3 regions of the Paenibacillus sp. CB74 genome follow, and region 2 is predicted to be linked to each of the others. Evidence: riboswitches for the same ligand, from Rfam matches in the RefSeq annotation. Region 2 holds a riboswitch; each other region holds the start of a gene.
The links. Region 2 has a riboswitch for cobalamin ahead of cobJ (precorrin-3B C(17)-methyltransferase). Riboswitches for the same ligand answer to the same signal wherever they lie in the genome.
Positions count from the first base shown of each region.

Region 1 (2,273 bases), 2.2 Mb from region 2:
GGAACAAGTCAGGGTAGATCGCTTTGGCTACTTCTTTCAACCCTTGAGTTACCCGTGGACCCGGACGGCTCAGCAGGTTGGCATCCAGGCCAATAACCGCGTCATTTTTCACAGCCGTAATTTGATCCCAGCCGCTGCGCGCCTTGATGATCTGATCCAGTGTTTTGGAGTTTTCATCAATTACATCGTTGGCATACAAGATTACATCGGGGTTAGAGGCAATCACGTTTTCTTCATTAATTTCATACCAACCCTCTTTGTCCGAAGCAATATTGCTACCACCAGCTACAGTAATAAGTTCATCCATGAATTCGCCTTTACCTACAGTCCAGCCTGGGGAGAATTCAACGTATACGTTTTTCTTCTCTTCTGGTTTAACGGCCTTCACCGCTTCGGTTACATCCGTCACGTCCTGTTTCATCTGAGTGATGATTTCTTGTGCTTTTTCCTGATGATCGGTGATTTTACCGAAGGTTTCGATATTGTTCATCACATCGTCAATGGATTTAGGATCCGTTTTGAAAATGGTAATACCGAGTTCGCGCAGCTTCTTCACGGCATCCTCACTCATCGAGATACCTGTGAAGACAATGTCGGCTTCAGATGCAATGATGGACTCTTCGTTGGGCTTGGTGATGCCGCCCATTTTCGCTTTGGTTGTTGCTGCCTCAGGATAATCATCATAGTCGGATACACCAACGATCTGTTCATCCAATCCAAGGGCAAACAGGGACTCTGTCTCAGCTGGTGACACGGATACAATTTTGGCTGGCGCCTTTTCAAAAGTAAACGATTCACCCGTTGCATCCGTAACGGTCAGTGGATATTGCGTTTTGAGATCCGTCTGCGCCTGGCTCTGGGACTGCTCCTGTGCCGGTTGCTGCGAAGTACCTGTGCCCTCATTCGTTGTTGCATTGCCACATCCGGCCAAAGCCAGTGCGAGTGCCGCTGCACTTAGCAGGGACGCTACGCTTTTCCAATTCTTGATATTCATTCTGTTATTCTCCCCTTCTCTATCTGTACTATTTTCTTGCAACATGCTTGAACTCTTACTACCCTTGCCTTGGTGTTCCTGTACAAGTAAAATCCATCAATTTACACAAGTCCACTCCGATTGCAGTACCATCTTCCGATCGCTGTTATCCCCAGATTTTTTGATTCCCTTTTCGAAAGGGAAAATCCGGGGATAAGCGTATGCTTCCGATGTAGCTTTCTTGTAGAAAGCTTTAAGCGAACACTCCGTTTCTTCAGATCGGTTCTGCACTCTTCGTTAACGTGTAAAAGTTCGGTTTATCTTACATGAACAATAAAAAATCCCTAATCCTTACGTCCAGGATCAGGGATGACGTCTCGCATATGGCGATCTGTACATGTTCAACCCAAGGTTGTCCATGCGCATAGAATTGCCCGAAACGCTGTCCTTTCCTCGAAGGAACACCGGTTTGTACGTCCAGGGCAGGTAACCTGACTTACAGGAATCATCCTGTTTTACAGTGGCGGGACCGTGCCGGATTTGCACCGGCTTCCCCATTTCACCCTTGTGTGTTTCACGACTCGTACTAATCTGCCATGAAAACAGCCTTCACACGCGGGACCCTTGGTCGCTGATATGGTATATCATTGTCATGTAATTTCTGCATGTTATGTACGCATTAGCCTTCACAGCCTGCACCGTATCTGTATCCATGCTGAAGTCACACTTCTGTTGTGATTATAGGGTATATTGTACATCCTTACAACCCGATTGGCGGAAAAGTCACTCTGCTACCAAACCATTGATTCCCCTGTCGATCAAGCTGGACCTGAATCGCCTGTCCCGGTACGACATGTGTATCCCAGAACCCAAGCCCGGCAATCAGACGGGACAAGGCATATCGGATGACACCACCATGCGTAACCACAACTATGGTAGGTACCCGTCCCTCATCAAGGTGCATTGAAGGCCGACCATCCAACAACATCTCTTGGAGAAATGAATCCATTCGCTCCGTAAACTCCTGCCACGATTCCCCATCAGGCGGAGTGACCTTCTGCGGCGCATCAATCCAGTTTCGGTACTCAGGGTTATCCTTGAGCTGCTCATACGTTAGCCCTTCCCACTGTCCAAAATCAATTTCCCGCAGACGCTGATCGAACTTCACCTTTCCGCCGGCATCAGGAAGAATCTGTTCCAGCGTCTGGCGGCAGCGCAGCAGATCACTGCAATATACCTCGTGCCACGAAACACCGCTCAATTGTTCATCAAGCGGAGCCAGTTCTTCTTTGGCGTCTGG
Region 1 covers NZ_CM146009.1:3,627,213-3,629,485, forward strand. Annotated here, with positions in the region: gene ACX9NY_RS16190 (ABC transporter substrate-binding protein) at 1-994, opposite strand, end outside; cobalamin riboswitch at 1,438-1,587, opposite strand; gene ACX9NY_RS16195 (histidine phosphatase family protein) at 1,734-2,273, opposite strand, start outside.
Region 1: linked by a shared signal. The riboswitch ahead of ACX9NY_RS16190 (ABC transporter substrate-binding protein) and the one ahead of cobJ (precorrin-3B C(17)-methyltransferase) in region 2 are both predicted to bind cobalamin.

Region 2 (2,273 bases):
GGTTATAACGAATGGGATATGCATAGGTTATTCCGGGTTCTGATCCGATTTTTGGATCAGGACTTTTTTCTGTTTTGTCTGAAAATAGAAGAATGGATAAGTATCATAAGCATGGACATTATTTCCTGCACGGTGTTATTATGAAAACAATATTGAATGAAAACAAGCAAGGTGCTCTTGCGTGCAGCAAGAGGTAACAGGGAATCGGGTGAAAGTCCCGAGCGGTCCCGCCACTGTAATGGTGAAGCCCTTTTTGATCCAAGTCACTCGGAAAGCCGGGGAAGACAGAAAAGGAAGCTGATGATCCAAAGCCAGGAGACCTACCTTGCATGTGTCACCAAACCCTTCGCGGAAAGGAGTGGTGTACGAAGAATCAGGAATTGGGCGAACAATCGGTGCGCCCGGCTGGCCCCTCCAGGCCACATAGTCACAGGACTACCCTTCGGGAGTCTGGGGCTGTGTTCTTGAGTGTACGTACATGCGTATCCCATCCGTTACAAGGATGGGATTTTTTTGTTTTTTTAGATAAATGCACATCCTTGCGATACCTACCCTGTGTCGGGAAATTGCAGGTAGAGGAATAGATTAGTTGGATCATAACGGGTGATGTAAGAGCCTTGTTCGATAGTCTGAGTAAACAGAGCTGACGAGTTGAACATGCAGTACAGCGGGGGAGAAGGTCGGCATAGCCGCCCTTCTTCACTGTTTAGATCAGTACGACAAGTGTGATGAAGGAGGAGAAAATCATGCAAAATCAAGGCAAGCTGTTGATTATCGGGTTCGGCCCGGGAGCAATGGAACATATCACCAAGCGGGCACTCGAAGCACTTCAGGAGAGTGAGGTAATTATCGGATACAACACGTATGTGGATCTTATTCGCCCTCTGTTGAACGGGCAAGCGATTGTGCGTACAGGCATGACGGAGGAAGTAAGCCGTGCACAAGAAGCGGTTCGACAGGCGGAGACGGGCAAAATTGTTGCCGTAATTTCCAGCGGTGACGCAGGTGTGTATGGTATGGCTGGACTGGTGTACGAGGTGCTGATGGAGCAAGGTTGGAAGCCGGATACGGGTGTTGCCGTCGAGGTTATTCCGGGCGTATCGGCCATTCAGTCCTGTGCATCACTGCTGGGTGCCCCTGTCATGCATGATGCATGTACGATCAGCCTTAGTGATCACCTTACGCCGTGGGAGACCATTATTCGCCGGGTTGAAGCCGCAGCGTCCGCTGATTTTGTCATTGCCCTGTACAATCCACGGAGTGGACGGCGCACACGCCAGATCGTGGAGACACAGGAAATGATCCTGCGTTATCGTGACCCACAGACCCCCGTAGGTCTGGTGAAAAGTGCATACCGTGAGCGTCAGGACGTTGTCATGACCACACTGGAGGATATGCTGAATCATGATATCGGCATGCTGACGACCGTGATTATCGGCAACTCCTCGACCATGATGTACGAAGGACTCATGGTCACCCCGCGCGGGTATCAGCGGAAATATACGCTGAACACCGCGGAACAGTCGCTCAGACCTCATGAGCGACTACGCACGGAAGCCGAGCCATGGTCGCTCGGCGCAAGGGAAGCCCGCGCTGCCGCCTCCGGCGAGGCAGCGGGCGAGAGCGCCCGAGCGGGCACGGCTCCGCAAGGGCAGCCGCCCGCAGGCGCAGGGGCAGCTGCCACTACGCCTGCGGCAAGCCCGGCGAGCGGCGCTGGCACCGCCGTGCTTGCCGGCGAGCGACCTGCGCCCGTTGCGGCAGAGGCCGCTCCGGGCCGAGTCGCAGAAGCGCCACGCGTCAGCGCAGCTGCGCTGGCCGCCGAGGCGCTGACACGGCTCGCGGCAGGCGGCGCGCTCGCGGGCGAATCGGCGAGCCGCTGGCTGAATGCAGCAGCGCCGAGCCGAGAAGCAAGTTCACCCCAGGCTGCGACCGCAACGGCGGTACGCACCGCGCCCGAGCCTGGGCGTAAGGCGCCGCTGTTCGAAGTCGGCGTGTCGCCCGGCGTGGGCAACAAAAAATTCACCGCAGCCCAGATGGCGCTGCTGGCGCAGTGTGCAAGTGAAGACGGCGAACTGGAGTACACGCCGGAGCACCAGATTATTCTGAGAGTGCCGACATTTGAACCGGACTCGCTGGTTGAAGAGCTGCGTGCAGCGAATTTTATCGTTGTACCGATTGGTGATGTCATCAAGGTGAAGGCCTGTGACTTCTGCAATATGGAGAAGGACGATGCTGTCCCGATGGCTAACCATTTGCAGGCCGTGATTGGCGGA
Region 2 covers NZ_CM146009.1:5,872,678-5,874,950, forward strand. Annotated here, with positions in the region: cobalamin riboswitch at 153-342, shown strand; gene cobJ (precorrin-3B C(17)-methyltransferase) at 747-2,273, shown strand, end outside.

Region 3 (2,273 bases), 820 kb from region 2:
GGCCGATTCGGCACATATAACTATGGCTCAACCCCTCTCAAACATGGCATAATCCCATTTTTGTTTCCGTTTTCAACTAATATGTATGTCCTTTAGCTGTTATAATTTAATTAGACATACAGATGGTGAGCCTCGGAAGGAAACAAGGAGGGAGGGCATAAAATGAGAAAAATAGAGATGAATGTGGTAGCCACGGACTGGACACAGATGGAACTTGTCTTGTTGTTCTTCGGGTGGGAGGCGTGTGAACCCGCCCATTATTGGGGACCGGGTGTACGTGATTCCTATATTGTGCATTACATCCATGAAGGACGGGGCATCGTGTACATGGGGGACCAGGAATACAAGCTTAGCGAGGGACAGGGTTTTATCATTTTCCCGGATACGCTTATTCATTATGAGGCAGATCCCAAGGAGCCCTGGACGTATTCGTGGTTCGGTTTCAAAGGTGTACAAGCCAAAGCATTCATGCAACGTGCCCAACTGAGCCCGGAGCGCCCGATATATGATGTCCATGATACGATTACGATGGAACAGTTGTATACGGAGATGGTCCAAGCTTCCACGCGACCGGAAGGTGATGTGTTGAACCAGAGTCTCTTGTACCGCTTGATGGCAGAATTAATCTCTTCTTCACCTGTGAAGGAAGAGGTCGGGCAGCTCCTTTCAAACAAAGAAACATACATCCGGCAGGCGGTGCAATTTATGGAGAACAGGTACAGTCAGCGAACCTCCATACTGGATATTGCCCAAGCCGTGGGGCTGGATCGCACATATCTATCGGGATTATTCAAAGAGCGATATGGCATGTCGCTACAGTCATTTTTTCTGGAGTACCGTATGAATCGTGCTGCCGAACTTCTTCAGAATCCAGGGCTGTCGGTCAGTGAAGTGGCCCATTCTGTCGGTTATACGGACCCATTATTGTTTTCCAAGATGTTTAAGCGTGTGACGGGCGTATCTCCGAAGGGGTCGAGAATTCGCGATTAGACGCACCTAGTGTTTCAAATTTGAAAGAAAAGTTTTGATCATTAAACGTTGTCCCGCTATACTGATACAGAAGTGTAATTGAATATGTGGAACTTGGTGCTTTGCCCGTCAGGGTGAAAGCTTAATAGGGAAGTCCGGTGTAATACCGGCGCGGTCCCGCCACTGTAACAGAGGAGTTAGGTAGCGATAATCCACTGGTTTAGACCGGGAAGGAGCTGCAAGTGACGATGATTCTGGAGCCAGGAGACCTGCCAGGTTTAACAAACACAGTAGTACCCTACGGGAGATAGGAAGGTGTTTAGAGAGCATGATTTTTTCTGAAAATCTGTTTATTTAAGGCGTCCTCATCCAGTAACACGGAGAGGGACGCCTTTTTTGCTATGGACGGAGAACATCATGGCATATACATAAAGTTTTGGGGAAGGACGTTAGAGCAATTGAGCAGATATATCGTTAAACGATTATTACAACTGGTAGTTGTGTTGTTCGGCATCACGTTCCTGACGTTCCTGCTAACCTACCTGTCTCCTGGAGATCCAGCCAGACTTATGCTTATGTCTACAGGGGTAACGCCATCCGATGAGCTGGTCAGGCAGGTGAGGTCTGAGCTTGGATTGAATGAGCCTTTTTTCTACCGATACGGGACATGGTTGGGACAGGTGGTAACTGGAGACTTCGGTACATCATATAAATACAATCGTCCAGTACTGGACGTGCTGATGGCACGGCTCCCGGCAACGCTTTGGCTAACAGGAAGCGCTATGCTTCTGGTTATTCTGGTTTCCTTTCCACTGGGGATGCTGTCGGCTGTCTATCGTAACCAATGGCTTGATCACGTCATTCGTCTGTTCTCTTTTGCCGGATTATCGATGCCCAGCTTCTGGTTGGGGATGCTGCTCATGTTGGTCTTCGGTGTACAGCTGAAACTGCTGCCGGTAATGGGCAATTCCGGATGGTACAGCCTGATTCTGCCTGCATGTACTCTCGCGATTCCACTTGTTGCCCAGTACAGCAGACAGATTCGTGCGGTCCTGCTTGAGGAGACAAGCCAGAACTATGTGATCGGTGCAAGATCCAGAGGTGTGAAGGGGTCGATCATTATTTTGCGTCATATTCTCCCCAATGCCCTGTTGCCGATCGTTACCCTTATGGGTATGACGACAGGTGCTTTGTTAGGTGGTGCAGCGATTGTGGAAAGTTTATTTGTGTGGCCGGGCGTTGGACAGATGGCTGTAGATGCAATTTTCACAAGGGATTATCCGCTGATTCAGGGGTATGTCATC
Region 3 covers NZ_CM146009.1:5,053,409-5,055,681, reverse strand. Annotated here, with positions in the region: gene ACX9NY_RS22395 (AraC family transcriptional regulator) at 163-990, shown strand; cobalamin riboswitch at 1,068-1,260, shown strand; gene nikB (nickel ABC transporter permease) at 1,428-2,273, shown strand, end outside.
Region 3: linked by a shared signal. The riboswitch ahead of nikB (nickel ABC transporter permease) and the one ahead of cobJ (precorrin-3B C(17)-methyltransferase) in region 2 are both predicted to bind cobalamin.